One region of the Shewanella sp. 30m-14 genome, then DNA from elsewhere that is predicted to be linked to it. Evidence: predicted binding sites of a transcription regulator. Region 1 holds the regulator's gene; each other region holds the start of a gene.
The links. The regulator MetJ, encoded in region 1, represses methionine synthesis genes. The targets are predictions, from matches to a motif close to TAGACGTCTAGACGTCTA.
Positions count from the first base shown of each region.

Region 2: a site for MetJ is predicted at 4,320-4,337, ahead of ACVBIU_RS15625 (cystathionine beta-lyase). Genes of this name have one in related genera too.
Region 3: a site for MetJ is predicted at 6,124-6,141, ahead of metE (5-methyltetrahydropteroyltriglutamate--homocysteine S-methyltransferase). Genes of this name have one in related genera too.

Region 1 covers NZ_JBRILW010000023.1:10,898-21,749, reverse strand. Annotated here, with positions in the region: gene ACVBIU_RS15920 (GFA family protein) at 1-219, opposite strand, end outside; gene ACVBIU_RS15915 (c-type cytochrome) at 289-1,341, opposite strand; gene ACVBIU_RS15910 (c-type cytochrome) at 1,351-1,926, opposite strand; gene metF (methylenetetrahydrofolate reductase) at 2,245-3,135, opposite strand; gene ACVBIU_RS15900 (bifunctional aspartate kinase/homoserine dehydrogenase II) at 3,359-5,752, opposite strand; gene metB (cystathionine gamma-synthase) at 5,768-6,928, opposite strand; gene metJ (met regulon transcriptional regulator MetJ) at 7,139-7,453, shown strand; gene ACVBIU_RS15885 (sulfite exporter TauE/SafE family protein) at 7,637-8,368, shown strand; gene ACVBIU_RS15880 (conjugal transfer protein TraF) at 8,378-9,571, opposite strand; gene ACVBIU_RS15875 (LysR family transcriptional regulator) at 9,780-10,694, opposite strand; gene ACVBIU_RS15870 (SDR family oxidoreductase) at 10,841-10,852, shown strand, end outside.
Region 2 covers NZ_JBRILW010000022.1:36,940-47,791, forward strand. Annotated here, with positions in the region: gene ACVBIU_RS15605 (marine proteobacterial sortase target protein) at 1-22, opposite strand, end outside; gene pdsO (sortase-associated OmpA-like protein PdsO) at 162-899, opposite strand; gene pdsR (proteobacterial dedicated sortase system response regulator) at 1,156-1,848, shown strand; gene pdsS (proteobacterial dedicated sortase system histidine kinase) at 2,056-4,239, shown strand; gene ACVBIU_RS15625 (cystathionine beta-lyase) at 4,383-5,561, shown strand; gene ACVBIU_RS15630 (type IV pilin protein) at 5,710-6,282, shown strand; gene ACVBIU_RS15635 (CreA family protein) at 6,537-7,031, opposite strand; gene yegD (molecular chaperone) at 7,169-8,533, opposite strand; gene trhO (oxygen-dependent tRNA uridine(34) hydroxylase TrhO) at 8,691-9,674, opposite strand; gene ACVBIU_RS15650 (glutathione S-transferase) at 9,988-10,635, shown strand.
Region 3 covers NZ_JBRILW010000016.1:21,488-32,339, reverse strand. Annotated here, with positions in the region: gene ACVBIU_RS12940 (BlaI/MecI/CopY family transcriptional regulator) at 1-2, opposite strand, end outside; gene ACVBIU_RS12935 (hypothetical protein) at 349-996, shown strand; cobalamin riboswitch at 1,216-1,422, shown strand; gene ACVBIU_RS12930 (TonB-dependent receptor domain-containing protein) at 1,548-3,401, shown strand; gene ACVBIU_RS12925 (arylesterase) at 3,505-4,110, shown strand; gene ACVBIU_RS12920 (HDOD domain-containing protein) at 4,350-5,078, shown strand; gene ACVBIU_RS12915 (LysR family transcriptional regulator) at 5,149-6,051, opposite strand; gene metE (5-methyltetrahydropteroyltriglutamate--homocysteine S-methyltransferase) at 6,229-8,499, shown strand; gene ACVBIU_RS12905 (protein disulfide oxidoreductase) at 8,817-9,446, shown strand; gene ACVBIU_RS12900 (dodecin) at 9,591-9,803, shown strand; gene queG (tRNA epoxyqueuosine(34) reductase QueG) at 9,831-10,852, opposite strand, start outside.

The DNA of each region.
Region 1 (10,852 bases):
CCGACAAAAATAATGCTTCGCCGTTAACGTATTAAACTGGTAGAGCGATAATTTCTCAGCCCCCTTAATAATCGTTATACCGTCGAGTGATGCTGACGTAACCACCGCTCCCCTTCTGCGGCACATAGAACAATCACAACGGCGCAAGTCTACAAGGCCATCCGGTAAATTCAGTTCTAGTTCTACTTCGCCGCAATGGCAACTGACTTTATATTGCATCGTGCTCTCCCTATAATACAAAGTCAAAGCGGGCTCAAATCTCGAGCCCTGCAATGCTGAAGGTGAGTATTATTCGCCTTTTTTAGGGTTATTGATAAAAGATTTGCTACCTAGTACCGCTTGCCCATCAACACTCTGACCATAGTAACCTTGGTGCATATGGTACTCTTGTTTCAGCTTGCCAATATCGCCTTTAAAACGTGGATCTTGTGGCCGCTCATGAGAGTTAATATAGGCCGCGACATCCCAGGCTTGTTGATTGGTGAGCTGAATACTCTTACCAAACGGCATATTTTCGTAGATGAAGTAAGCCGCAGTATTTACTCTATGCATGCCAGCGCCCCAATTAAAGCTCTGCGGCCCCCATATTGGCGGTAGAGAATACACTCCTGCAGTCTCATAGCCTTGACCATCTACATTGTGGCAAGACTGACAGTGAGCCTGGTAAACCGCTTTTCCACGCTCGGGCGAGTAAGCTTGCTCTGGTGCCGGAATTTTAGGATAGGCTCTGCCTGGCAAATTGGCGCGCTGCTCAAGTGTCATCGCATTTTTGACCGCCGCAGGGAATAGAAAATCATCGCGCTTACCTCCCTTTAATAGCTCAGCATCACTTAACTCTGGTACCTTAGCAGAAAGACCCGCCATATCCATTAGCCCCCCCATCCCCAACCAATAAGAATACGCAGACAAGGCAACTAAGTCTTCGCTGCCCGAAGCTGGCGGCTTGCCATTCATAGAATAAGTAAAGCAGCCTTGGAGACGATCTTGATAGGTATTCACTTTGTCGTTTTTCTTACGATAGGCAGGATAGGCAAAGTAAGCTGCCCATATGGGAGCGGCGTTCGCTTTACGACCCGCATCCATATGACAGTTTGAGCAGTTAAGCTCATTACCTACAGATTGGCCGCGCATCTGTTGTGAGTTAACAAAAAGCTGATAACCTCGGCGAACTTTGTCGCCAAATGCGCCTTGTGGAATACTCGTCAAAGGACGTGGAACCAGGTATTGCTGGCCCTCTTTTTTGGCTGAGGCATCAAGCTCTGCTTGCTTATCGGGTAACGTTTCAGCTTGAGCAGCAAAATTAAAGGCGAGTAAAAGCAAACTTAATTGAGCTATTTTCATGGTTTGCTCCTATTTCAATGTGGCAAAATATTGTGCTAATGCGTCAATTTCGGCAGCTGTGAGCTTATCAGCAACGGTGCCCATCACGTTATCCTGATCGCCACTGCGCGTACCATTTTGCCAGGCTAACAGCTGACTTTTAAGGTAAGAAGCCTGTTGACCAGCTAAACGTGGAAACTCAGCAATGCCTAGACCTGATGGCCCATGACAAGTCACGCAAGCTGGAATAGTACGACTCCAATCCCCTTGGTAAACGAGCCTCTCGGTAGGGTCCGTATAACTCACTATCTCCCCTCTAATGTGCGGAGTTACTACAGGAGCATCTTGCGCTGCAAAGTAATCGGCAACCTCTTTAATCGCTGGGCCTTGAACTGTCATCGCCATCGGTGCCATGGTCGTATTTTGTCTTTTACCAGATTGAAACAGTACTATTTGGTTCACAATATAGTCTGCTGAAAGGCCGGCTAGCCTCGGCCCTAGTGGCTCAACGCCTTGACCTTGCGGGCCGTGGCAGCTACCACATAACGCTGCCGAAGGCGGCATAGCAGCGTAAGTTGATGAGCTCAGCATCAGTAAAGATGCCATTATTAATCCACTTTTCATTATCATACCTCACTGTTTTTTATATAAATAACAGTAGCAGCTTTAGCTAAGATTACTCACTGTAGATTGAAAAATATCATAATAATATGACAGCGAGGCTCTAGAGTGCGGCAATATGCTGCGCCACCGCCTCTTATCACCAGTAAGTGATAGCGAGCAGACAGCTTTCATATGCATGAATAACAAAGCTCAGAGAAAGCTTGCTGTAAAACTTAACGCTCTAATACCATCCATAAACAGCATAAAAAAACCAACAGCCTAGGCTATTGGTTCAGTTTATTGCTCTAATTAATTATCTGTTTATTGACCCGGACGAACCCCTAACGTGTGGCAAATTGCGTAGGTGAGTTCGGCACGGTTTAATGTATAGAAGTGGAAGTCTTTAACGCCTTCACGAGATAAGACTTTAACCATATCAATCGCCACGTTAGCACCAACCATCTGACGAGTGGTTGCATCATCTTCTAGGCCTTCAAACTGACGGTGTAACCAGCTTGGAATTGAAACGTTAGTCATCGCCGCAAAGCGTTTAGTTTGATTGAAATTAGTGACAGGTAATATGCCTGGGACGATTTCAGCGTCGATGCCTGCCGCCGCGCAGCGGTCACGAAAACGCAAATATGACTCTACATCGAAGAAAAACTGAGTAATGGCACGGTTAGCTCCGGCATCAATTTTCTTTTTCAAGTGGATCAAGTCGGCTTGAGCATTGCTCGCATCAGGGTGCACCTCAGGGTACGCAGCAACTGAAATATCAAAGTCAGCAACTGAGCGCAGTAAGCGAACAAGATCGTTAGCAAAACGCGTTGGCTTTGCGCTTCCCTCTGGCAAGTCACCGCGAAGGGCTACAATGTCACGAATACCGCTGTTCCAGTAATGCTTAGCCAGTTCTTTTAACTCTTCGTCACTCGCGTCAACTAACGTTAAATGCGGTGCAGCCACTAAGTCGGTTTCTTTTTGAATACGTTCTATCACGCCGTGGGTTCTATCACGAACGCCAGAGTTGGCACCGTAAGTTACAGAAACAAACTTAGGGTTTAATGGCTCTAAACGACGAATAGAGTTCCAAAGTAACTTTTCCATCTCTGGAGTTGAAGGCGGGAAAAATTCAAAAGAAACGTTAATGTCACCATTTAGCTCAGATAGGCTCTGGTTTAATGATGTTGCATGTTGTGCGTGATGAAAACCCATTTCTACTTCCTCAACTTCAGCATTAGATTGCAATCCGAAACAGACGTTTGGACGTCTATATGTCCATATACTAGAGAAACTGAGAGTGAAGTCAAGCGCAAAAAGCAGGCAAGTGAGTTTTTTTCTTGAGACAGTAAAAAATCCGCCTTTTGAACAAGATGGTTTAGAGCTGAAAATAAAAAAGGACTCAAACGAGTCCTTTGTAACAGCAAAAATGTGAACATTATTCTTGCAGCAAATCTCTGCAAATATGCGCTAGGTCCGACTGCACGGCAGCAGCTGTGACTAAGCGACCCGCACCCGGCCCACGAATTATCAATGGGTTATCTTGGTAGAACTCGCTACGGATCACGAACACGTTATCGCCTGGTGTTAGGTTAGCGTAAGGGTGACTATTATCAACCCATTGTAAGCTCACCTCAGCCTTTAGCTTGCCATCCACCTTATCTAAAGAAGCCACATATCTCAGAACTTTATCTTGCTCTGCTGCAGCCTCAAACTGTTGCTGCATATCTTCATCTAACTCGCAAATTCGCGACAAAAACTGCTCTAGCGGCAATTCAGCCAAGTTAGCAGGTACCAAAGACTTAAGTTCGATATCTTCTAGCTCAATCTCAAAGCCTATTTCACGGGCTAAGATCAGTAGTTTACGTTGCATATCACGGCCAGATAAATCATCCCTAGGGTCTGGTTCAGTGATCCCTAAGCCCCTCGCCTCAATAACCAATTCCGAGAAAGGTTTCTTCGCATCAAAGTTTTCAAATAACCAACAAAGTGTGCCAGAGAAGATCCCACCAACCGCCTCTATGCTGTCACCACTATTATGCAGATCGTTTAAGGCATGTTGCACAGGTAAACCTGCACCACAACTGGCGTTATAACGCCAAAACAGGCGACGATTATCCAGTTGCTGCTTAAGCTCTCGGTAAAAAGGTAATGGACCTGATCCTGCAAGTTTATTAGCACTTACAACATGTATTCCGCGGGCAAAAAACTCTGGATATTGCAGAGTTAAATCAGCGCTGGCACTAATATCGAGCGCAATAACTTCATCACACTCCAGCTCATGTACCTCATCAAATAAGTGACTATATTGCCAAGGCGTCGCATGCTCTTCAAAAACCTGTTTCCAAGTATCAAGCTCAATACCTTCATCGCTAATTAGTGCCTTGCGTGAGCTCACTAAACCAACAAGCTCAACACTGGCTTCTAACTCTTTATTAAGCGCCGCCTGGGCATTGCTAAACAGATCGACCCAAGCTTCACCAATATTGCCCACCCCTAGCAATAGCACACCAATGCGCTTACGTGGACCGGCGCAGCGACGATGAACTTTTTGCGTTAGCAGGTTAACTTGCCCTTGCGGCACTAATGTCACGAGACTCATGCCATCGTTAAATAGTGGTCTGGCGTTACGGCTCAATAATCTGGCAAATCCACGACGGTAAAGGTTTGCATCGGCGCTGACTAACGCAACTAGGCCTAAGTCTTCGGTGATCTTAATATTACTCACAGCTAATGCTTCACGATTAACATCAAGCAAAGCTAACACTTGCTTCTGGTTTTCAAGCGTTACGGTCAACTCAATTCGGTTTTGCCCAAGCTCCCAATGAGCAAGTGGGCTCAAGCCTGTTTCTTCAAGCAAGGCGATAAACTGTTTAAAATCGCTCTTCAGCTCAAGATTAAACAAGGCAACGCTACTTAAGTTTGTCACCACTGGCGCACTTGCCGAAGAACTCTTAGGTGCAATCAAGGTAAAGTCTGTGTGGGAGGCGTAACTTGAACGCACAGCCAGACTCACTTGGGTATCAAATAGTGGCTGCAAAGTACGATTATGCAGTACCGGTGAGCCTAAATGGGCTAAACGGTTTGCCTCAGCAAGTGAAAGACTACTCAGCAACTTTGCATCGTTGATCTTATTCGGATCGGCGTTAAATACCCCTTCAACGTCGGTCCAAATCGTGACCCGCTCAATATCCGCTAAGCTAGCAATCAAGGTGGCACTAAAATCAGAGCCATTACGCCCTAACAGTAAGGTATCACCACGCTCATTAGCGCAGATAAACCCCGTAATAATTAGCCGCTCATTTGGGTGTGCTTCGGTCATCAGATGCACACGCTCGCGAGACTCTTGCAAGCGAATTTGCGGCACTGCGCCCTCATCAGCAATCAGTAAGGTGCGAGCATCGACATCCGACGCCGCAACCCCTGACTCGCGCAGCAATGCAGCTAATAGGCGCGCTGACCAACGCTCACCAAAGCTGACTACCTGGCTGCTCTGATAGTCATTAATTGACTCTATCGACAATAGACTGATCAGCTGAGATTTATCGGTAGATAAACGCTCTCTTAAAGAACGTGCCTGCTCATTTGAGAGCAATTGCTCAATCAAATTTTGCTGAAAGCTAATGAGTGTCTGCAGCTCTTCTTGCCACAACTGTTTAGTGCTACTTAATTCGAGCAACTTATACAGGAAATTAGTACTTTTACCGGCAGCTGACACCACAACTAAATCGTCGCTGTGGCCATGCGTCAGCAAAATATGAGCAACGCGACGGTAACAGTCTGCATCCGCTAGACTTGAGCCACCAAATTTATGTAAGTGACAGCGTGCCATCGTATACCCCTTTAATTAACAAGCGGCTGCAGCATTAAGCGCAGCTTCAATATCGGCAACAAGATCGTCAGCATCTTCGATACCAACAGAAAGACGGATAAGCGTATCTTTTACGCCAGCTTCAGCGCGAGCCTCTGGCTCCATCGCCCTATGTGTCATGGTCGCAGGAACGGCCACTAAACTTTCAACGCCGCCAAGACTTTCTGCAACTGAAAAATAATTTAGATTTTTTAAGAACTCCACCAACTGGGGCTCCCCACCTTGGAGCTCAAAGCTCAACATGGCGCCAAAACCTTTTTGCTGCTTGGCCGCAATCTCATGCCCCGGGTGATCTTTAAGCCCTGGGTAATAAATTTTGGATACAGCTTTATGATTGACTAGGGTATCAAGAATTCGTTGCGCATTCGCCTGATGTTCGCGAATTCGTACTGCAAGTGTGCGAATTCCGCGCAAAGTGAGATAACTATCAAATGCTGAACCCGTTAGCCCTAATGTATTTGACCACCAATGCAGCAACTCTCCGACTTCAGGATCTTTAGCCACAACAGCACCGCCCACCACATCACTATGACCATTAATATATTTTGTCGTAGAATGGATCACGATATCGGCGCCAAGTAATAACGGCTGTTGCAAAATAGGTGACAGAAAAGTGTTATCGACGACGACTAACGCGCCGACTTCATGGCTAGCCGAACTGATAGCTTCAATATCGACCACGCGAAGTAAGGGGTTCGACGGTGTTTCTAACCATACCATCTTAGGTTTTTGCGCTATCGCCTGATTAAGTGCCTGTGAGTCAGTCTGATCCACTACTAGCAACTTAAACTGACCTTTCTTGGCAAGGTTAGTAAATAAACGGTAACTGCCGCCATAACAGTCATGTGGCACGACAAGTAAATCATCTGGCCCGAGTAGATTTGTCGCCAAGGTGATTGCCGCCATACCAGTGCAAGTCACCACTCCCGTCGCACCTTTTTCAAGTTCGGAAATCGCATCGCCAAGAATGGAGCGAGTTGGGTTACCCGAGCGGCTATAATCGAAGTCTCTTGGATTTTTATGACCATCAAAAGAGTAGTTAGTTGACAGGTATATTGGCGGTACAACAGCGCCATGTTGGCTATCGGACTCAATGCCTTGACGCACTGCCGCGGTGGCAAGTTTACGCTCGGTCATGTACTACTCCTTAGTTACTGATTTTCTTATTAGAGATGTCTGGACGTCTAAATGTACCTAAGCACATCCTCCTCGTCAACCACTTTAGACGTTTAGACGTCCATGCATATAGAAATCTATTTGCATTTATCATAAATAAGAGGCAATAATTTGACTGCACAATTTAAAGGGTTAAAATCTGCCCCGAATTTTGAAATTACAGGTGAGTCAATGACTGAGTGGAATGGCGATTATATCAGCCCATATGCTGAACACGGCAAAAAGAATGAACAAGTGAAAAAAATTACTGTGTCCATTCCTTTGAAAGTACTTAAAGTACTTACCGATGAACGCACACGCCGCCAGGTGAATAACTTGCGTCACGCCACAAACAGTGAACTGTTGTGCGAAGCATTCCTGCATGCATACACAGGCCAGCCACTGCCAAACGATGCCGATCTAACTAAAGATAAACCCGACAGCATGCCTGCAGAGGTTAAACGTCTAATGGATGAAATGGGCATTGAGTGGGAAGAACTTGAATAATCTTCATTGATTATCGACAAACATGATCTCCAGATAAGGACTGCTTAGCAGTCCTTATCTGCTTCTATACCACTATAAACGTGTAGCAGACTGATAGTTTGCCTGTAAATCGATTCACGCCATCGTCACTGATAGGCCAACCTATATTCGTTCCCATATAAGCCGTCTTGGCTGGATAAACAGATGATCGAACCCATTACATTACTACTTGCCTCACTGATTATCTTTTGTGGCGCACTAACCCAAAGTCTTATCGGCTTTGGCCTAGCCGTCGTTGCAAGCCCCTTGCTGTATATCGTCGATCCGAGCCTAGTACCTGCACCTGTTATCATGATGGGATTCTCTATTGCACTGCTGACCCTATTTAGAGAGCGAGGTCAGCTTGAGTTTAATGGCCTGCAATATGCACTCTTAGGTCGTATTCCTGGCGGCATACTCGGCGCGACGTTGATTTTAATTGCGCCGCAACCGATTTTAGGTCTGGCGATAGCCGCGATTGTGGCATTGGCGGTTGGTTTAAGCTTGATGAAATTTAGCATTCCAGTGAATCGATTTAGCTTATTTATCGCAGGCATTTTATCCGGTATTTTTGGCAACATAGCCGCAATTGGTGGGCCGCCTCTTGCCATCTTGCTTTCCGGTAAAGATGCAGGCCAATTTCGCGCCGCCTTATCGGCCTTCTTTATCTTCAGCTCGATGATTGCTTTGATCATTTTGGCATTTGCAGGCTTGCTGACCTTGCATCACTTTTATATCTCTTTAATGCTGCTACCTTCTGTGATTTTGGGATATATCGTGGCGGGGCGATTGGTTGGGCGAGTCGACAAACAAAAAACCAGAGCGTTAACTCTGGCTTTATGTGGCGGCAGTGCGCTTATCCTAACCATTAAATCAACGATAGAGTTAATGGGTTAGCGTTACTCGTTAGAAATGGTAGGAGGTTTGCAGCACGCCTCCTACCGCATTGTCATCACCAAACATACCGGTGAAGTCTAAGAAAAACGAATCACCGAAGGCAAAGCCTGAACCCAATGAATAGAGATTAGCTGTAGAGTCTTTCATATCATGGCGATAACCCACTCGTAGCGACATCCAATCAAAGGCTCTAACTTCCCCCCCTAAGCGCCAATATTGAGTACCATCGAGCTCTTTAAACTTCTTATTTTCAATCAGATCGATATCTGTGGTTACCGATAAAATACCCCAGTCATAAACCACTCCAGCGGTTACTAAGGGCTCTACGCGGTAGGTAAACTTTTGCCCTTCAACTTCTATGGTATCCACATCCTGGCTAATCAAGTTTCTCCCCGACAGACCTAGCGTCAGCCCTTCAAATGGTTGCAAGGCGACACCGATATCGAGGTTAAAGTTAGTCTCATCATTACGGTACTTAACGTCGTCAAAATCACTGGCATCAAAGTTATTCGCATTGGCAATATAGTTATAGGTGTCAACGCGCTGAAACTTTGGCGATATACCCACTGCAATCGGCATATTGACGATAGAAAGTGGAAAACTCAATGCAATACCTAAATCTGATACTGCGCCGCCTACTACTTGCCCTTGAGAGTCTAAATCAGAAATTTGTGGTGGATTATTAGGATCTAAATTATTGAGGGTATTGATATCTGACTGCGCGATATTAGCAACGCCGACGGCGTTGACATAAGTCTTATAGAAGATTGCCATCGGCATTCTTTGATGTGGAATGGCCACGCTGAAACCAAGCCCTGCACTCGCATAGGCTGAAGTGCCCTTTAACGACTCTAAATCAGCTACTAAATCATCACGAAATTGATTAATATCACCACTATTGCCAGTATCAATCGCATCAGCTAAGCCATCGTATGAGTCAATCAGCGAATCAAACTTATCTATCATGTCATCGCTATCAGCCATATCGATTCCAAGAACAGGCATCAGCAGTACTGCAGAATTGTCTTTATGCGCATTAATCGCGAGTAAGGCAGGATTAACAAAAGCCGCCCCCTCTTTATTTGAAGCTGCAACGCCCGCTCCCCCCATAGCATCGCTTCGAGCCTCATAATATTCTTGCCCTGCATAGGCTGAAAAGCAATGTAACAAGGCACAAGCTAGTGCTATTTTCTTTAGGTTCATCCATTCCACCTTTTAATGTCCTTAACGCTCTAAGCAGCAATACGACTCAAATCGAAAAAAGGTTATTTTTGTTCTTAAGATATTCTAAGACAAAATCGACTAAAATGGATGACAAATTTAACCTTAAATAAACATTTATATAGCAAAATGTTTGCCACCCCAATCATCAGTAACAAACCGATTAAAGGGGGATCAAAATTAATTCAATTCAATTTTTTGGCAACGCCACATATTCCATAAAGTGCTGTGTAGTGAAATCAATAAACTGCCTTAATCGAGCTGGTTGAAACTGATCTTTGTTATAAAGCAGATAAAGCGGTGTATCCGATATGGTCCAATCTTCAAATACATGCACTAATTCACCGCTATCTAACTCCGTGCTACAGTAAATTTCAGGTAATCTGACAATACCATTTCCTGCCAACGCACTACTTTTCATCACGCGGCCATTTTTACATAAGAAAGTGCCAGCAATCGTGACCTCTGCCTTTTGGTTTTTATCGCTACGAGAGTGATAATTCCAGTGGTATACCGACCCGGTAATACAGGCATGGCTCTTCAACTCTTTTGGATGCAGAGGACGACCGCGCTTAGCAATATAAGCCGGCGATGCCAGTGTACAATTGGCAATGTCCATCAACTTTCTCGCCACCAAGCCTGAGTCTTCAAGCTCTCCCATTCTGAAGACCAAATCAAACTCATCAAGCACTAAGTCTACTCGCTGGCTACTAAAATCAAGATGGATCTGAATGTTCGGATGTTGGCTCATAAAGTCGTTCACCAGTTGGTTGACGATCTCTTCACCGATATAACCACCAACGCAGTTAATATTGATTTTTCCCTGCAAGTTATGGGCGTTATCAACCGTCTTGGCGACGGCTTGCTCCATAACATCTAAGGCATGTTGGCAGCGCTCATAAAAAAAGCTGCCCTGCTCTGTTAATCGCTGCGCCCTTGTTGTGCGAGTAATTAGGGTCACTCCCAGGTAGCGTTCTAATTGCGTTAACTGCTTTGAAAGGTGAGAACGAGAGCAACCTAGCTTTTCAGCCGCAAGGGTAAAACTGCCTTTCTCTGCAATCACGGTAAAGGCGCGAACATCTGCTAAATTTAGGTCTTGATACATGAACGGCAATCCATTTTATCTCGGTATGTTGACGAGCATTAGAAGTCATATGTAAACAATCATATTCTCTATAGATTATATATCAACAATATTGGTTTATATAAAATACTCATCAATCGAGATCCTACCCCCTTATTGAGGCTGATATGAAACAATTA
Region 2 (10,852 bases), on a different contig from region 1:
GCTTTAATATATACGCAGTCATCTGTTACTCCTTTTGACTGTTTACCCCAAAGATGCGATGAGGCAGACTCTGTGGCACCGAAAACCTGTCTAAAACATTCAACTAAACAGGTCACTTTCGGTTAAATTGGCAGTTAAATTTACGGTTACATGACTGGGGGTTAATTAGCCGCTAAAGCGCTGTCTTGATTTTGCAACTTCAATGTCACGCGACGGTCAAAAAAGTCATTCTCAAAGCTTTGCTCTGCCATCAAAGGAGAAGAGTCACCATAGGCTTGGTTATGCAAACGCGCCTCGGTAACGCCTTGCTCTATAAGATAGCTTTTGACTTCTGCTACACGCTGTTCTGACAAGGCTTGGTTATAATCACCATCACCACGGCGGTCAGCGTACCCCGTCAAGTCCAATGTCAATTCAGGTGAGAGTGACATCGCAAAAGCAATATCATTTAGCTGATTTTGAAAGTGAGGCTCAATCGTTGATGAACCCGTTTTAAACTGTACATTCAGTCCCAGTGCCAATTCAGTTAACTTCTGCTCTTGCGCCATTTTTAAACTGGTAAGCTGTTGCTGCGCTTGCTCATACTGATCTGAAAGTTCAACCAATGATTGGTTTTGCTGATTTAGTACAATAAGCTCCAGCTCTTTTTCATCAAGCATGGCTTGCTGTGTTTGCAACGCATCATCATCGCCCACTGATTTACCCACCAAGGTGCCAGTAAATGCGCCGATAATGGCTCCGACGGGCCCACCCACCACAGCCCCAAGCACAATGCCTGAAGTTAACCCGATGAGTTCTTCGTTATTGCTACGCTCGGTGTCTACAACCTGCTGTGCTGATGCTTGAGTTGAAAATACTAACGCGCTAATGACGAGTGTTGAGATAAGTTGTTTTTTCATGTTATTCCCCTTGGGATAGTAATTTTTAAACTAAATTCAAATTGGCTAATAAAGCTTGCCGTTTTAAAGTTGTTAACTGCGCTTTATTCGATAGGGCTATTAAACCCTACCGAAATGGCTTTTAAGGGGAGTAAAAGTGGCGTTTTGAGGTTCAATTGTGGCAACAAAATGGCAATCACGGTTCACGTCTTCAAACAGAGATATTTTCCTGTATAGTCACAATCAATTAGACAGTTAAGGCCCTCATTAAGACGTTATGAAACGAATTGCCATAGTAGAAGATGAAGCTGCAATTAGAGAAAACTACAAAGAGGTTTTGCAGCAACAAGGTTATTGTGTACAAGCTTATGCCAACCGCCCACAAGCTATGTTGGCATTTAACACGCGCCTACCCGATCTTGCCATTATCGATATTGGCCTTGAAAATGAAATCGATGGCGGTTTTACTCTATGCCAATCATTAAGAGCCATGTCGAGTACCTTGCCGATTATTTTCTTGACCGCACGTGACAGTGATTTCGATACCGTATGCGGTCTGCGACTGGGGGCCGACGATTATTTAAGTAAAGATGTCAGTTTCCCACACCTAATAGCCAGATTAGCTGCGCTATTTAGACGCTCAGATCTAAAAAATGCGAGTAACGATGAAAGTCATATCGTTGAACATGGTTTGCTGACAATCGATGTGAATCGCATGCAGGTATTTTGGAACTCAATACAGATTGAGCTTACCGTAACCGAATTTTGGATGGTGCATGCGCTCGCAAAGCGCCCAGGACATGTACGCCAGCGCCAAGAGTTGATGCAAGAGGCCAAAATATTCGTCGATGATTCGACGATTACTTCCCATGTAAAACGGATTAGAAAGAAGTTTATTGCCCAGGACCCTAACTTTGATTGTATCGATACCGTGTATGGCATGGGTTATCGCTGGGATTCCCACAATTAACCTTGAGCATTAGCATTGAGCATTGAGCATTGAGCATCGAAACTTGATGCTAAGCGAACCCTCGCTTGTGGAATGTCGTCCGCTGATAAATTAGTTCATCAATCGAGTCATTTTTGGTCATGGTCAAGTAGTTTTAGGTCATTGCCTGATCATTTAGGTCATAGTCAGGTCATTGTTGATGGCCATCATTTAGGTAGTTGTTACGCCATGTTTAATTTGCCAATAGGGCTGCGAAGTAAAGTCGCAGTATTGTCTTTATTCTTACTCTGCCTGCCGTGGCTAGGTTATCAGTACGTGTGGGAGATGGAGAAATATCTGCGTCACGGCCAAGAAAAAACCTTAGAAGGCACTACTCAGGCACTGGCAACCGCACTGCACGAAAGACCTAAGCTATTTGATAGCCAAGCGAGCTTTTTAACACAGGTTGAAAAAGGGCGCGATCTATACGCTTATCCACTTTCAGGGCCTATTCAACTAGACGGTAAATTGTCAGATTGGAGTAGCTACCGCCATCGTGCACTTAATTACGCGGCTGATTATCAGGTTTATAAACGTGACGAAGGCCAGCCGTTAAACCTCAGCTTTACCCATATGGTGGGTAAATATGCCGGCTACCTGTACGCCTTTTTCGAAGTTCGCGATCCACACGTGATCTACCGTGGAAAAAATAGCCTTAGCATAGACAATAACGATCATATCGCCATCGCGACACTCGCACCGGATGGCAAATTTCGACGCTATATTGTCGCCACCACACAAGATGGTTGGATAAGTGCCTTCGAACTGCCAGAAGATCCCAACCTGTCTACCCCTGTAACGCCTGAAGTTAAAATTCAAGGAAAGTGGACCAAGAGTAAGCAAGGTTACAATGTCGAGCTTAGGATCCCGCTTAATATGGTTGGCAGTAAACTGGGCTTTGCTGTTTATGACGTAAACGATAAAAAAAGCCGCGTATTAGATACCATCGTTGGCACCTCAGCAATTGATGATGTAAGCAAGTTGGGGACCGTACTTGTCCCCTCACCTGAAATCGAAAGTATTATTAAAGGCATGAGCCATAATAGTTCGCGGATCTGGGTGGTCGATAAACATGGTCGCGTTTTAGCAAAATCGGGCGATATTCGTTCAGATAACAGCGTCTGGTCACGGACTAATATCGATAACGATGACAACTCGGGTTGGACGCAGTTTAAACATAAATACTTGCACCCGCTTTACTACAAAATTTTAACCACGCCAGCCAAAGACTTTATTGATTCACTGCAAGACTCAACAGTGTTGCAAGGCAGTCATATCTCTAAAGCCTTAAGCGGCGAGCAAGGTTCCACCTGGCGCTTAACTCCCGACAGCAAAGCGGTTGTGCTCGCTGCTGCTAGTCCTATTTGGATTGATGATAAAGTAATGGGGGTAGTGATTGCCGAAGAAACCACTCATGGTATTCGAACCCTGCGCAACAAAGCATTAGAGAAGCTGTTTAATGTGATTTTAACCATCATGAGTATGGGCACTTTAGCGCTATTTTTCTTTGCTTCAAACATCTCAAGCCGTATTCGAAAACTACGCGATGAAGCTGAGCAAGCGATCGACAGCCAAGGGCGAATAAAAAATGAGATTCAGGGTTCTAAAGTTCGCGACGAGATCGGCGATCTATCACGAAGTTTTGCCAGTATCGTTAGCCGATTGAGCCAATACACTCATTATTTAGAGAATATGTCTTCGCGTTTATCTCACGAACTGCGCACCCCTGTCGCCGTGGTGCGCTCGTCGCTTGAGCATCTTGGTTTACAACAGCTTAGCCCTGATAGCCGCAAATATGTTGACCGGGCACAAGAAGGCGTTAACCGTCTCAATATGATCTTAAACAACATGAGCGAAGCCACTCGTTTAGAAGAGAGCTTATCTCATGCCGAAACGACTATTTTTCCGCTCGAAAAAGTCATCAATGGCTGTATGCAAGGCTATCAAATGACCTATCCCCAACAAGCATTTGAGCTCGATATTACCCAGGACAGTATTGCGATGTTAGGAGTGCCGGAGTATATCGCTCAGCTGATGGATAAACTTATCGCTAACGCCTTAGAGTTTAGTCATCCTGATAGCCCAATTAATGTTGCGCTGACACTCAAGCATAAATATGCCGAGCTGAGCGTCAGTAACCAAGGCCCCGCACTACCGGATAATATGGCCGAGCAGATTTTTGAGTCTATGGTGTCTGTGAGAGCACAAAAAGCGCAAGATAAGCCGCATCTAGGTTTAGGCCTTTATATTGCGAGACTTATTTGCCAATTCCATGACGGTAAAATTAACGCCAGTAATACCCAAGATAAGGCCGGGAATATCAGCGGCGTTAAGATCACGATTAAGCTACCAATAAGCAAAGAAAGTCTTTAAAGCAGTTGTAACTATCCCAATTATGACGACAGAGAAAATAGTGACTGAAAGTTTATACTGAAAATAATGACACTTTATTTTAGCCGTTTAGATGTTAAGATGGCTAAAATGATATCGATATTTAAACTGATGGAATTCGCCCGATGAAAAAAGAAACGCAGATAATCAGTCTAGGCCGAGATAAAAAATGGACCCAAGGGGTGATAAACCCGCCTGTTTACCGCGCATCGACTATGGTGTTCGATACTATGGAAGATATGCGTTTTGCTGCAAAAAATAAGGCTAATGGCGCAATGTTCTATGGCCGTCGTGGTGGCCCTACTCACTTTGCGTTTCAAGCGGCGATTGCAGAACTTGAAGGCGGAGTGGGCACAGCACTATATCCATCAGGAAGCGCCGCCATCAGCAATAGCCTGCTGTCATTTTTAAAAGCGGGCGATCACCTGCTTATGGTCGATAGCGCCTATGAGCCCACTCGTGATCTATGTAATAAGCTGCTTGCCGGTTACGGCATCGAAACCACTTATTACGACCCTATGATTGGTGATGGCATAGAAGCCTTAATACAGCCTAATACTAAGGTGCTGTTCTTAGAATCTCCCGGTTCAATCACCATGGAAATACAAGATGTCCCCACTCTGAGCCGTATCGCCCACCAGCACGATATCGTGGTGATGCTCGATAATACCTGGGCATCACCAATAAACTCGCGCCCTTTTGAGATGGGGGTCGATATTTCGATTCAAGCGGCGACAAAGTATATCGTCGGCCACTCAGATGTGATGATGGGCACTGCTACCGCGAACGACAAACACTGGGAACAGCTACGAGAAAATAGTTACCTTCTAGGCCAATGTACCTCACCAGATGATGTATATCTTGCTAGCCGAGGCCTAAGAACCTTAGGTATTCGCTTAGCCCAGCATGAACAAAATGCATTAAAAGTGGCTAACTGGCTTGCAACCCGCCCTGAAGTGGATCACCTGCGTCACCCCGCTTTTGAGTCATGTCCGGGCCATGAGTTTTTTAAACGCGACTTTAGCGCCTCAAACGGACTGTTTTCGTTTGTATTAAAACAAGGTGATGTTAGGTCTGTTACCGCATTTGTTGAAAATATGCAGCACTTTAAAATGGGCTTTTCTTGGGGCGGTTTTGAAAGCTTAATTTTAGGCGTATTTGGCATCGATAAACTGCGCACTGCAACAAAGTGGGATAGCAGTAAACCACTCATTAGATTGCATATCGGCTTAGAGAACGTCGATGATCTCATTGCCGATCTTGAGGCCGCGTTTGAACGCTATAATCGAGTATTAAACACCTAAGCGAACTCTATTTAGCTTTTAGCAAAACAAGCCGGCCATGTTGTCGGCTTGTTTGCATTTGTCACAGAAAAAGATTCTTTGTTTTAGCTATTAGGTTAAATGCTTTATTATTAACAGCGTAAATGACCAAACCTAGAGAATCTTTTTAATGCAGCGCGCCACCGCCTCAAAAGGCTTTACCCTCATCGAACTTGTTATCGTGATTATTGTGCTTGGCATATTAGCAGTTATCGCTGCGGCTAAATATGTAGACTTTAAGCGTGATGCTGAAATAGCTCGGGTCAAGGCCGTTGCCGCTGCATTGCAGCAATCAGTTACCTTCTCCCACACTAAATGGCAGCTTATCGCAGGAGTTGGTGCGTTGAACGATCTACCTGACTTTGCCGGAGGGGAGCTTGATATGAACAGCTTTGGTTATCCCCTTGGTATTGGTAAAGGTAACCCGATGGGACAACCAAAAAATATCGGCCAAGGTGAGCAAGGCTGTGTTGATTTATGGAATATCCTACAACAAGATCCAGCCAGTGTTTCGTTATCTAGCATAGACAATAGCAGTGACTTTCAAGCCTATCGTCATCAAGCAGCTAGCAATCCCGATGGTCAAACACAGTGCACTTATGTACTGCGCACCCTTGGCGATACCAAGAGCCGCCAACAAGCCGATATAAAAATCCTCTATGACTCAGTCGCTGGTAGTGTTATTGCGCTTATTAACGATTAAGCCCAGCTTTACAAGCTAGCAGCCAATTTATTGCTTTCGCTCAAAGCATAAAGGCGGATATGATCCGCCTTTATAGTGCTTATATGATGCACTTAGATTGTGTACTTAAATTGTGTAGATGGATTGTGTGCTTGTACTGTTTTCGTGTGCTAAGGCTGATTGACTTAACTCACTTATCAAGCACTCTTATCTAGCCCATTTCGCCTCATTGTTCAATAGTGAGTAGTGAAGAGCAAAACTGAGCCGCAAGCAGATCAGTTGTTAATCACTGCTCCACCAGGGACCCACGCTTGTGTGCCATAAAGTGGCACGGTTGAGAGCGCATGCTTGTGGCTACCATTGGTCTCTTTGGTTGAGTAAGACAAATACAGTAATGTTTGGTTCTTTGCATCATAAATACGGCGTACTTTTAGCGATTTAAATAAGATGCTTAATGATTCTTTAAACACCACTTCACCGTTTTTACTCTTATCGATACTGGCAATTTCAGCAGCGGTGATCGGCCCTGTTTGACGACAAGAAATACTCATATCCGATGGGTCCGCCAGGCTTAAATCGGCCTCAATACGGCTAACATGACACGTCACACCAGGGATTTTAGGGTCGTGCCTAGCATCAATAATCACATCTTTGGTGGTAAATAAACCTAAACTCACCTTACCCACATCATCGCCACAACCACTTAGACCAAGTGTTACGGTCAGTGACAGTCCCAAGCTAATTAACAGCCCTTTAGTTAAGCCCTTCATATCCATTTCCTTTAGCGATTGAGTCAATCAATGAGTCATTGTGACTGATGTAATACTATTTGTGTCAATCTAAACGCCAATAGTCAGCGCTAACAGTAAACGAAATAGCGCTGAGTCGCGCTATTTTTCATTGCCCGTTAAGCAAATACCCTTTGTGCCCAGCGAGTCAGTCCAGCCGTTACACTACCAAAGTGATCCCCTACCACAATTGGGATCTCAGGGAATAAGCCCGAAATGCGTTGGTAAATAGCCGGGCTTCTCGCGGTGCCGCCAGTCACATAAATACGGTCTGGCATCACCCCTGATTGCTCAAGTGCTTCCCGCATCAAGGCTTCGACCTTTGATAACGGTATCGTTATCGCAGTTTCAAAATCAGCTTCACTCACCCTAGCATGTAATCCGTTAGCAATATATTCAAGTGGCGTATCGACGCTATCGCTGCTTGATAACGCTATCTTACTTTGTTCGGCGCTGCGTACTAATTTATAACCTAATTGGTCTTTTTGAACTTTTAGCAGACGCTGAATAAGCTGTGGGTTTTGGGCCTCTTTAATCAAGTCTTCGATTAGCTTTTTAGAGGCCAAAGCACTAAAGTCTCGCTGCGCACTGATATCATTTACTGCCACTGCATTCCAAAAAGGTTTACTTGGCACTGGCAGCTTATTTACCATTAAGCTTCCAAGCCCTAAATGCGGCATAAATGACGCCATAGAAAGCGCAATATCTAAATCATTACCACCAATACGCTGGCCACTATGACCTAAAAAATCTGCGCTACGGTCACGGTTATCAATATGATTAGGTCCCATTTTCACCATAGAGCAATCAGTCGTACCGCCACCAACGTCAACCACCAGCACGGTTAAGTTTTCATCAAGTGACGCTTCATAATCCATCCCTGCCGCTAGTGGCTCAAACAGAAAATCAACGTCGATAAATCCTGCGCGTTTTGCCGCTAACGATAATATCGCTTCAGCCTGTTGATTACTCTGCTCGCCACCTATCCCCTGAAAGTTAACAGGACGACCAATCACAGCATGAGTAATGACTTTCGTACCTAAATTCTTTTCCGCTTGAGTTTTAATATGCATCATCATCAAGGTGACGATATCTTCAAACAGCGCAATTTGGCTCTCTCTTAGTCCTGTTGCGCCAAGAAATGATTTAGGCGAACGCACATAAAAGCCTTCATCAGGCATATCTAAATAAGCGTCGATCGCTTGCTCACCGACAAACACCGCTTGTTCGTTAGGCAACAGATCCAACTCTCGACGGGCAGCTGCGGCGCGGCTTAATTGCGCCGAACGTAAACGAGTATACTCAGCCTGTTCTGCTTGAGGTAATTGCTTTAACACTGCCTCAGCAATGAGTTCCCTATCCATCGCGTAAAGCGTTGAGCTCAAATACTTAGAGTCACCAGATAAGGGTACCAAACGCACATCACCGTCTTCAATAACACCAATCGCACAGTTAGCACTACCGTAGTCAAAACCTACAAACATTCCCTTATCCTTTAAAGCGTAAAAAAGCCGTGCAAAATAGCACAGTCAGGCTCAGGGAAAAAGTGTCTTTGATAAATAAAAAAAGCAGCCAAAGGCTGCCTGTTAATATGTCTGTAAATTTAGCTCATCTTTAAGCTAGCAGGCTTAATTTTAAACCCTATGCGCTCTTTTCATTTTGTGCTTTTTTAAGCCGCTCTTTGTGAGTTCGACGACGTTCAATCACCTGACTGACATCACTACCAATATGTGCTTCACCGCGCTGCTTAGATAGCTGCACTTGGCGCTCTCGTTCCATAAATCGCTGACGCTGCTTATCACTGACCTTATCGATACAATGCAAGCAGCTTACTCCTTGAACAAAACTATCCAAAGCCATCTCTTCAGAAGTGATAGGCATACGACAAGCATTACATTGATCGTATTGTCCTTTTTCAAGGCTATGGTTTACCGCTACGCGGTTATCAAATACAAAACACTCACCTTGCCATAAGCTTTCTTCTTGCTTGACCTCTTCAAGGTATTTTAAGATCCCGCCTTCAAGATGATAGACCTCATCAAAGCCCTGCTCTTTTAAGTACGCGGTCGATTTTTCGCAGCGAATGCCTCCAGTACAAAACATAGCCACCTTCTTGTGCTTTACTGGATCGAGGTTTTGCTTCACGTACTCAGGGAATTCACTAAAAGTTTCTGTTTTGGGATCGACGGCATTTTTAAAGGTGCCAATCTGAACTTCGTAATCATTGCGGGTATCGACAAGCAAGACGTCAGGATCTGAAATCAACTGGTTCCAGTCTTTTGGTTTAACATAGGTGCCGACTACTTTATTAGGATCAACGCCTTCTACGCCCATGGTAACGATCTCTTTCTTAAGTTTTACTTTAGTGCGGTAAAATGGCATCACTGGGTCAAAAGAGAGTTTATAAACAATATTGTCTAAACCTGGCTGGCTCGCTAACCAAGCCAATAAATTATCGATAGCGGTTTGTGATCCCGCAACCGTGCCATTAATCCCTTCTTGTGCTAACAGTAATGTGCCTTTAATTTCCGACTCTTCCATCACCTTCAATAACGGGCTTTGTAACTTCTCAAACTCAGCCAAGGTCACAAACTTATACAGGGCACAAACAACTACTTTTGACATATTCATCCTTTTACTGCTAGCTGAAGCTTAACCTTCAGTGCATCTATTATCGGCAGCAAAACATGAGCCACCACGCAAAATTATCCGCGAATTCTACACGGATCACACCAGCACAAACAGGGATAAAAAGTAGGGTTACTTAGCTTGAGTGAAAAATGGAATGAAGGGTTGAATGAAGGTAAGTTATGCTTAACTTACCGGAAAACAAACAAATAAAGCCCTATTCATTAGCATTATAATTAATATTAATGATTGTTATTTAACAAATAAGCGTTGAAAATAGCGGCATAGCACAATTATTTAAGACCAAAATATGCCTCTGCCCACACTCTACTCCTTCAGACGCTGCCCTTACGCGATGCGCGCCAGACTCGGCATTTTCTTATCAGGCCAACATGTTAGTCTCAGAGAAATAGTGCTAAAACATAAACCAGAGCCTATGTTAGCAGCCTCCCCCAAAGGCACTGTGCCAGTGCTGATCCTACAAGACGGTGCTGTGATTGAAGAGAGCCTAGAGATCATGTGCTGGGCACTGATGAAGAATGATCCGCACAATTTATTGCAGCGCAATGATCCGCAAAAACAAGAAATCGCTAAAGCGCTGATCCATAGTAATGACCACAGTTTTAAACCTTGGCTAGATAAATACAAGTATGCCGATAGGCACCCAGAGCACAGCAAGCAATATTATCGACAGCAAGGCGAGCAGTATATCGCGCAGCTTGAAAGTATCTTGTCAAAGCATCCGCAACTTATGGGTAATCAAGTGTCAATTGCCGATTACGCTATTTTCCCGTTTATTCGCCAATTCGCTAGCGTAGATAAAAGCTGGTTTGATAATAGCGATTACCTGAATGTGCAGCGCTGGCTAAAGGCCCAGATAGAAAGTGATGAATTTAGTGCGGTTATGGGTAAATACCCAACTTGGCTTGACTGTGGTGAGAGCTTTGCGTTCGGCTAGAACATATTACTAGTAAGTAGATATGTAGCTAACTAACAAATATAAGTAACAAATATAAGTTTAAGTAAATACAGCTCGTTTTAGAACACAAGCGGCTCGTCGCAAGAAACACCTAACCCACAAAGAAAGGCAATAGCCTTACCATTGGTAATCTTGATCTTTACCTAGGTGATCTTCTTCAAAGCGGCGCGTTTCGTGGTGTGATTAGCATTTTTGA
Region 3 (10,852 bases), on a different contig from region 1:
ATAGTAAAACCTCTTTCATAGTAAAACCTTTTTCATAGTTGCTCTCTTTCAAAGTCGGCCTCTTTCAAAGTCATCCTTTGCTGAATGTTCTTTACGATTACAGCTGTAATGTATATTTAAGATTACAAATGTAATTGTATTGTGCAAGTACTTTTTGGTGTTTTTTTGATCTAGATTAGCTGTCGGTATATAAGCTGTTGTTAAATATAGAAGGGCGGAGGTGATAGCCATTGAAGATGACTGTGCATTTATGCGGATTCAATTTAATGACTTTTTAAGTACCACTTTGACAGATGCACAGATAGAATATCTGTTCATAAAAGTACCCCCAACAAGGATTGTAAAGGTATGACGTCATTATCTCCGCGCATGGCAGCAGGCCTGTTATGTGTAATATTTCTAGCTTTTCCATCATACGGTTTAAGTGATGAAGCGGTTACAGCGCACGTCGATAAAACTCCCAAGCAACTAGCGATTTTTAGTCAAACATTTAATTTTAGTTTGCCGTTAGACTGGAAACTCGCTTATTCAAATCAACAAGAGACGATGTTCTCTGCTGAGTTTGTTCCCGCTTCTCAAGCGTTACAAACCTGGTCATCTATGCTGTGTGTGCAAGGGTTTAAAGGGATCGCTGAAGATGTGAGCCCACAAAAATTTTTAGAGACTATGGCAGAGGTATACTTCGACAGTTGCCAAGGGGAAACGGTGTTTGAAACCTTGCAAAGTGAGCCACTCAACGGCCATGAAACAGCAAGCGCGATTATCGGCTGCACTAAGATGCCCAACTCTCATATTAAGTCGGTAGCAGGTATTGCTTATGATGAGGTGCAAACTCTAGGAGAGATTGGCCATTACACCGCTATCAGGGGGAAACTGGATCTGTATTTAATTCATAAATCGATTCGTGGTGACGCATTTAGCAAAGAAAATCCTCCCATCAAAGCGCAAAATCAGCAAGAGTTTTTATCTAGTATTACCCCTCTGAGCTTGTATTAAAGGCTTGTATTAAAGGCTTGGTAGGCTCAATGTGATAATTATATGTTGCTGATATTAATGTGAAACATTAGATCGCTAAGTACAAGGTGAATATTCCTCGGCTTAAATACGGGTTTTAAGTGGTGTTAAGTTAGACATTTAACCGTATAGACGTCTATAATGCGCCGCACTCTTGATAGTGATATTTGTTCACTTTTGAGTAACAAAAACTTATAACGATATTTAGTCAACTTTATTGGTGCCTCAGGTTACGGCTGTAACTTAGGGATAATCGGGAAGTCAGTTAAATTCTGACACTGCCCCCGCAACGGTGAATGGTGAGAGACAAGTGCGCCTTAATGGATAGGTGTTGAAAGCTTGTATTCGGGTATTAATACGTTAATACAGAACCTAAGTCCGGAGACCGGCCAGCAAAGTGATTTCGATGATTTCGGCGGGCAGATCTCGAAATGCGGCAATTAAACGAACCAATAAACGAGTGATTTTTTTCATTTATGGGTCGTGTCACCGTGACGTATTTGCCCCGTTTTCCTTTAGGAGTAAAAAGGTAAATGGGAACACAACCATCAAAAATCGCACTACTAGTCAGTAGTCTTGTTAGCTTATCAGCCTTTTCAGTTTCGGCCGAAGAAGTCGCATCTCACTTAGCAAATGTTGATGAAACGATTACCGTAACCGGTTCTCGTTTTGATAGAAGCGCCGATCAGCAGCTAACCGTCATTAATACCATTGAACGTGAAGAGATAGCGCGTCTTAATCCAAAGTCTGTGGCTGACGTATTAGAAACACTTCCGGGTGTTAGTGTATCGCGCAATGGCGGTGCGGGTCAGGCAACATCTGTCAGTATTCGCGGCAGTAACTCCAACCATGTATTAGTCCTAATCGATGGCGTTAAAGTCGGCTCTGCCACATTAGGTACAGTTAGCTTTAACAGTTTATCACCTGAAAATATTGAGCGAATCGAAGTCCTAAAAGGACCTCGAGCGTCTGTGTGGGGCAGTGATGCTATTGGCGGCGTCATTCAGATTTTTACTCGCCAACTCAAGGGCGGTGAATGGTTTGCGGGTGCTGAATATGGCAGCAATGAATATATTCGCGGCTCATTTGGCGCAGGTATGACCCATGGCGATGGTAGTACAACACTGAGCGTTAACCATGAGCAATCAGAAGGTTATGATGTATATAACGGCGCAGAGGTTGAAAATGATGATGATGGTTATAAGCGCAACGCGCTTTCAGTAAACGGCTCTCAGCAAATTAATCAAAACTGGCAAGCACTTTGGACCGGACAATACGATAAAGGTAACACTCAGTACGACGATATCTATGCCTCAGGTTCGGCAGATGAGTCAGACTATGAGAATTACTTTTGGGATCTTGCTACGCAATACAGTAATGACCGATTTACCAGCAAATTAGCCTTAAGCCAGTCTCGCGATTCAAACGAGAACTTTCGGGGTAACGATATCAGTGTGCCAATATCTGAGTTTGAAACCAAACGCGATCAGGTCAATTGGAGTAACCAATACCTAGCGGCAAGCGACTTGACCCTGACGGGCGGTGTCGATTGGTCAAATGAGTCTGTTAAGGGCGATTATGCCCAAGATGAGCGAGATATCTTAGGTGTCTACGCCTTAGTGCAAAAGCAGTGGAGCAATATACTGGCTGAAGTTGCGGTGCGTTATGATGATGTGGAAAATATCGACAGCGAAGTTTCATATAACGCTAGTCTCGCATATCAGTTTAATGCTCAATGGAGTTTGGCCGCGACAACGGGTACGGCCTTTAAAGTGCCAACCTTTAACGACCTGTACTGGCCAGGTTCTGGTAACGCAGAGTTGCTCTCAGAAACCGCTGAGAGTTACGATCTAACGCTGCATTTTAATGCTAAAGATGTGCGTGCTTATATCAGTGTATTTAAAAATACTATCGATAATCTGATTGCTTGGGCCCCAACGGGTGAGAAAGACGATTATGGTTGGGATATCTGGAAGCCTGCGAATATCAATGAAGCTGAGATCAGCGGTATCGAACTGTCTGCTAATTTCCAGTTATTGAGCCTTGAGCACCAACTGGGTTATACCTATCTGGATGCTGAGAATAAACAAACAGGTGAGCAGCTTGTTGGCCGTAGCGAGAATGAGTTTAACTATATGCTGAGCTATAGCTGGCAACGTTTTGATCTCTTGGCTAACTACCATTATCAAGGTAAGCGTTATGCTGGTTATGATGCGTTTTTGGATGCCTATCATAAAGTTGATTTAAGTGTGGGTTATCAGCTCGATGATGCTTGGAGCTTACGTTTAAAAGCGAACAACATCTTTGACGCAGAGATTATCTCCGCTCAAAACTACTTTAGCCCTGGTAGAGAGCTATTTTTGAGTGTTAGCTATCAAGCATTCTAGTTTTTTGTGACATATTTAAAATGATATGCGTACTTAAGTCAGACCTTGTGTCTGGCTTTTTTTATGTTATTTTTTGGCTACAGTCTCAAGTTAAAAGTTATTGATGAAACCATTATTTAAGCGTCGCCCTATTGTCCTATTGCTCGTTAGTTGCGCACTGCTGTTATTGCAAGCTTGCTCTGGGGCGAGTATTCCGCCCTTATCAGATAATGCACGGATATTAGCTTTTGGCGATAGCCTTACCTATGGCGTTGGCGCGTCGAAGGGCCAAGACTACCCTAGCCAGCTTGCTTCTCTTAGTGGTTTTGAGGTGATTAATGCGGGCGTATCGGGCGAGACAACAACGGGTGGTGCAGCACGTTTAGCTTCGTTATTAGATAAGTATTCACCAGAGCTATTAATCTTGTTAGAGGGCGGTAATGACTTCTTAAGAAACCATGCTATCACGACGACTAAATCTAATTTGGCCGCCATGATAGAGATGGCCCAGTCGAAACAGATCCCAGTTTTACTGGTTGCGGTGCCACAAAAGAGCCTATTTTTATCGGCGTCACCGATTTATGAGGAGCTTGCAGAGCAATATGAGTTGGTTTTAGTCGACGATGCGTTAAGTCGCTTATTGAAAAGTCCGAGTAAAAAATCGGATGCGGTACATTTAAATGACGCAGGCTATTTTGACCTTGCCAAAGCGATTTATCAGGCTATATAACAAAGGCTTACATTAATATATTAGCGTAGCCAAAATCCCTCCGGTTTTAATACTATTCCTGGCTCTTGCTACTGATGGCAGGTTTTATCAGCTACTTATTTAGTGGAGGTGAATAAAATTGTTGAAACTTGTTAAGGTTGTCGCTTATATGGCTTGACCTTTGACGTCATTGTGTGGGTTAATTTGCCACGGAATTGAGTGCACATCATGATTAAAAATAATAAGGTTTAATGTTTCGCATGACAGATCTTGAGCAGCAAGTATTTACTCAAGTACGCGCAATTATCAGCAACGAAGAGCAGGTAATTGGTCGTAGAGGGATCCTTATCCCATTGAAAAAGGCCATTATTGCAGACGGTGATATCCGTAATGTTATCGATATCGTGTCATCCGATCCGGCCGTATCTGCCCATCTGCTTTGGCGCAGCAACAGTGCAGATCACGCCACACCGCAATCGAGTAAGAATCGCTCATTAAAAGATGCTTTAGTACGTTTAGGTCAGGTTAATATTTATCGTTATGCGTTTACTTTCTATCTGAAAGAGCGTTTAGACGAATTGAATGAGCCTTACAAAAAGCTGGTTCATGGTTATTGGGCGCTTACCGAAGCGATTGCAGCGGACGCCGTTGATCAACTGCATCAGCTAGAAAGTTTGCAAATTAGCCCTGATGAAGTGCAAACCCTGGCACTATTTAGCGTATTTGGTGACATTATTGCACTAACGGCATTTGCTTACTTAAACTCAGAACTTGAACAGGATTACCCACTGAGCCTGCTTAAGTCTGTGATTGAAGATAAACAAGAAACCTTAACGCTTGAAGCTTTTGAGTCATTAGGGCTAGATGATGATTTACGTGATGAGTTCTTAATCGCGCATAACTTACGTCAAACCCATAACGCTAACTCTCCAGGTTTGGTCTTGAGACGGGTATTAGCGAGAAGAAATTTGCTACTTAAAGCGCTATAAAAAGAAAGCCTGCAATATGCAGGCTTTTTTGTATGCTACAGAGCGTAGTGCTCACTATAGTACGGATTGATCAGTTCAATCTCTGCTTCGCTAACCCTTCTTTTGAGACGAGCTCTAACCAATGTTGGGCTAAGCGTGCATTGGCACCGTTACGACGGTATGCGCCAAACAGCGGGCGTTTAAGGCCATCTGGCCCCAACTTAACGCTGGTAAGGCTAAGTCCATGAGCTTCGTTAATCGACCAACTAGGCAGCGCCGCAATACCATCTTTACAGGCAATACGCTGCAGTAACATCATGGTTAAATCACACTTTACCTGTGGCCCAGGCTTTATGCCTGCAGGCTCTAAGAAGTGGCGATAAATATCTAAGCGCTCAAGTGAAACTGGGTAGCTTAAAATCGCCAAGTTTTCTAACTGTTTCGGTGTAACATACTCTTGCTGCGCCAGCGGATGGTCGCTGGCAACCACTAATCTAACTTCAAAATCAAACAAGTGCTGATAAGCAATCGACTGAGCAGGTACTGGATCCGATGTCAGCACGACATCTAGCTCACCTAACTCAAGCGCGTTTAATGAGTCGAATAAGTGGCGACTAGAGAGGTCGAGATCCGCCTGTGGGTATTGTTTTCTAAATTGCTCCATTACCGGCATTAACCAACGGAAGCAGCTGTGGCACTCAATACCTACGCCTAAATGATTATCTCCTTCAGCTAAGCCTTTCTTTAAATCAAATTCGGTTTCGATCACTTTCGGCAGAATATCTTCAGCAAGGTTGAGCAATCGCGCACCCTCTTGTGTGAAAGAGAGGGGCTTACTCTTGCGCACAAAAATAGCTGAGTTAATGCGAGTCTCTAATTCCTTGATCTGATGAGACAGTGCCGACTGGGTGACGAAGCGTTTTTTTGCAGCCCCAGCGAGGCTGCCGCTTTCCTTTAGGGCAACTAACGTACGTAAATGTCTAAGCTCTATCATTTTATCCTCACATGAAATTCGCTCATGTTGCGCTTGAATTCGTTTCGATTGCGAATACTAAGGCTAACACAATAAACTTCCAGACGTCCAGACGCCCGTTGTTCTGTTTAGTTATATGAAATTCAGAGGGGCGTTAACTCTGAATTTTGCTCATCTTAACATCAAAAGGTATACAATATGCAATTAAATAGTTTGGGATTTCCACGAATTGGTCGTTTACGAGAGCTAAAATTTGCTTTAGAGAAGTATTGGCGTGGTGAAATTAAGCAGTCGCAGTTAGTTGAAATTGCAAAAGAACTACGCCAAACACATTGGCGCTGGCAGGCTGATGCCGGGGTGAGATTGTTGCCTGTTGGCGATTTTGCTTTCTATGATCAGGTATTAACCTTAAGTGCCACTTTGGATGTGATCCCAGAGCGTCATCAAAGTGATACCCCCACCGATATTGATACCTTATTCCGTATCGGACGAGGCCGAGCGCCAACGGGGAAAGACGCTGCCGCTGCTGAAATGACCAAGTTTTTTAACAGTAATTATCACTATATCGTACCGGAGCTAACGGTCGATCAAAGCTTTGATATTGGTTATGAGCAATTGTTTGATGAAGTGAGTGAAGCTCAGGCTTTAGGCTATCAGGTCAAGCCTGTGATCTTGGGGCCAGTGTCATTTCTATACCTGTCTAAAACTGTTGGTTCATCGTTCGATAAGCTGAGTTTATTACCGCAACTTCTGCAAGCGTACCATAAAATATTGGCCCGCTTTGCTAGTCAGGGTGTCGAATGGGTTCAGCTTGATGAACCTGTTTTAGCCCTAGAGCTAGACAGTGATTGGCAAGCCGCGATTAGCCAAGCCTATCGTGATTTTGAGCGTTGTAACCTAAACATCTTGCTCGCCAGTTACTACGGCAGTATTGAGCACCACCATCAGCTTGTCGCATCGCTTAACGTGGCAGGGTTACACTTAGACTTGGTTACAGCGCCAGAGCAGCTCAGCGCTTTTTCCATCAGCCTAAGGCAAGATCAAATACTGTCAGCAGGGGTGATTAACGGCCGCAATGTGTGGGCGGCAGAGCTCGATACACTCGCAGAGGGATTATCGAGTGTAGCGCGGGATCTTAAGCAGCGTTTATGGCTGTCGCCTTCGTGCTCTTTGCTACATAGTCCGGTCGATTTAGAGGTAGAAACTCAGCTTAAGCCTGAACTTAAGCAGCAGCTCTCTTTTGCCAAGCAGAAGCTGGCTGAATTGGGTCAATTGAAGACGTTACTCACAGCTCCAAACTCTGTCGAGGCCAAAGCCATAGTGCTTGAGTGCCAACAACGACGTAACGCCCGTGCCAAAGCCGCTAATCAAGAGGTGATAGCCAGAGTCGATGCTCTCACTGAGCAAGACTACCTGCGTGATGATGAATTTTCACTCAGGCAAGCCGCGCAAAGACAAAAATACCGCTTACCATTATTGCCAACGACCACCATAGGGAGTTTTCCTCAAACGCCTGCAATTCGTGGCCTGCGTAGCCGCTGGCGTAAAGGTGAAATAAGCCTTGAGCAATATAATGATCAGTTACGCCAAGTGACCAGAGACACTATTGAGCGGCAGTTAAAGCTAGGTATCGACGTATTAGTGCATGGTGAAGCAGAGCGAAACGATATGGTGGAATACTTTGGCGAACAGCTCGATGGTGTCGGCTTTACCCAGTTTGGTTGGGTACAAAGCTATGGCTCACGCTGTGTTAAACCACCACTTATTTATGGCGATGTATCACGCCCAAATGCGATGACGGTAGAGTGGGCTACATATGCTCAGAGCCTCACAGAAAAGCCGGTCAAAGGCATGCTGACAGGGCCGGTAACCATACTGCATTGGTCTTTTGCGCGCGAAGATATCAGTCGCGAGCAGATAGCGACTCAAATCGGCCTCGCCATTCGTGATGAGGTGGTTGAGCTACAAAATGCCGGTATTGGCATTATTCAAATCGACGAGCCAGCATTTCGAGAAGGCTTGCCGCTTAAAAAGAGTGAATGGCAGCATTACCTTAACTGGGCGGTCAATGCCTTTAAGCTGAGTGCGGCAGGTGTTAGCAACGAAACGCAAATTCATACCCATATGTGCTATAGCGAATTTAATGAAACCATCGCAGCAATCGCGGCGATGGACGCCGATGTGATCACCATTGAGACATCGCGTTCAAGAATGGAGCTACTCAATGCATTTGAGGACTTTAACTACCCAAATGAAATTGGTCCGGGTGTTTACGATATTCACTCACCCAATACACCAAGGGTTGATGAAATTGTCAGTTTGATGGAGAAAGCGGCGAGTAAAGTTGCGGTAGAACAACTGTGGATTAACCCTGATTGCGGCTTAAAGACACGCACTTGGGATGAAGTGGAGCCCGCGTTGGTTAACCTTGTTGAGGCGACTAAGATATTGCGGCGCAAATTAGGCTAGCGCTGCTCGCCTGCTGAGTTAACTTAAGCAAACGAGCTAAAGCATTACCTGTTTTATGGTGCTTTAGCTCGTCTTTAGCTCGTCATTAGCTGATAGTTTGTTGGGGGGCAGTATTCGTTTTCCTAGTCAGCCTAGTGTGTTTATCAATTCTGTTTTTTTCGAGTGCTTGCCTAGTCTGTTTGCCCGTTATCCTTGGCGATTAAAGGGGCGAGTGCTGCTAGAGTGAGTGCTGTGATGAACTATTTGTTTACTTATCCGGTCTTATAGAGTCATATTCATTTTACTGCCGCAATATAATGCCGGTAATGCTGAGCGCTATGGCCGAAAAGAAAGCGACCGAAAAGAAAGCGACCGAAAAGAAAGCGACCGAAAAGAAAGCGACCGAAAAGAAAACGACTGAAAAGAAAATGACAAAAAAACAATCGCCAGAAAAAAAGCCGACATTGAAGCACCGTATTGGTGGTTGGATTAAGCAGTTATTGATTTTGCTTATCATGCTGAGCGCCGTAGCTTGGGTCATGGATAAGTGGCGTAGTAGAAACTTAGAGGTCAATGATTTTCCGATGATTAGTGGTGTTGCTATCACAGGTGAGAAGATTAACGTATCGACGCTTAGTACCGATGGGCCCGTTTTGGTGTATTTTTGGGGTACATGGTGTCCTATTTGCCGTTCGGTAAGCCCATCTGTTGAGGCTATTTCGGCTTATTTTCCAGTGGTGAGCGTGGCCATTGCATCGGGCACTAATAGTGAGATAAATGATTATATGCAGGACCATGATTATCACTTTCCTGTGATTAATGATGCTGATAATCGCAGTGCCCAAGATTGGTCGGTGCATGTTACACCGACTCTGATTATCATCAATGAAGGCAAAGTGGTGTCTTATACCACCGGCTTTACTAGCCTTCCAGGGATCGGATGGCGTATGTTTCTGGCATCATACTGATTGAAATAAACTGTGCATGCTGTCTTTTGAGGGAAAATTGCTCTTATATTTACCGCGAGTGTTGGGGGGAATTCTTTGTCCTGACTATCACAGAGGTTGTTCTATACTGACTAAAGTTATTTCCTTCTCATCGCTGGAGTCATTATGAGCCATACCTACAAAATTATTGAATTGACCGGGTCGTCACCTATTAGTTCTGATGAGGCCATCAAGAATGCGATTGCCGCGGCAAATGAATCATTGAAGCATTTGAGATGGTTTCAGGTGGTTGAAACTCGTGGCCACCTTGAAGAGGGGTTGGTGGCGCACTGGCAGGTAACAATTAAAGTCGGCTTTACCTTAGATCCAAATGCATAACAGCTCTCTAATGATCTGTTATTAGGCCTACGCGTCCCGCGCTAGGCCTTTTTCGACACTGCGGATCACCCTTTGGGTTTTGCGGCTTAGGTTCTGCTCATCTGCTGCTTGTTGCTGTAGAGCCCAATCAATATGCTCTATCACCATATCATCGACTTCATTCGATAGTTTACGGGCCTCAAGCGCTGCGATAATCGCTTCACTGTGGGGCGCATTACCCAGCGCAACGGCGATATTTCTAAGCCAACGTGCATGGCCAATCCGGCGAATAGGGCTACCTTCAGTGAGCTTTAAAAATTCAGCTTCGCTCCACGCAAACAGCTCAAGTAGCTGTGGCTGCTTAAGTGAGGGGCGAGTATGAAAGTCGGTTTCATCGGTGAGTGGCGCGTTAGCGTTTACTGGGCAGACGAGTTGGCAATCATCGCAGCCGTAAATACGGTTACCAATAGCTTGTCTAAACTCTACTGGAATGGCGCCTTGTAGCTCAATGGTTAAGTAAGAGATACAGCGACTACCGTCAACAACGTAAGGCTCAATAATCGCGTTGGTCGGGCAAGATTTAATGCACGCTACGCACGTGTTGCAGCCTTCACTAATAGGAATATCGACGGGCAAAGGCAGGTCGATTAATAGTTCACCCAAGAAGAACCAGCTGCCAGCGTCTTGGTTGAGTAATAAGCTGTGTTTACCTGTCCAGCCAAGGCCTGCCTTATCGGCGAGAGGGCGCTCTAAAATAGGGGCAGAATCAACGAAAGGGCGAGAGTTTGGTTTGCTAATGCCTAGGTTTTTCAACTCAGCTTCGATTCTATCACCGAGCTTTTTAAGGCGGCTACGGATCATCTTGTGATAATCACGCCCGCCAGCATAACGCGAGATATAGCCAAGATTAGGGTCTTTAAGGTTAACCGCAAAACCGGCTTCGGGTGGTAGATAGTTCATGCGAGCGGCAATAACCCGCTTAGTGCCGGGGTGAAGTTCATAAGGTCTAGCGCGCATCATGCCGTGATTGGCCATGTAACTCATATCACCATGATAGCCCTTGTCTAACC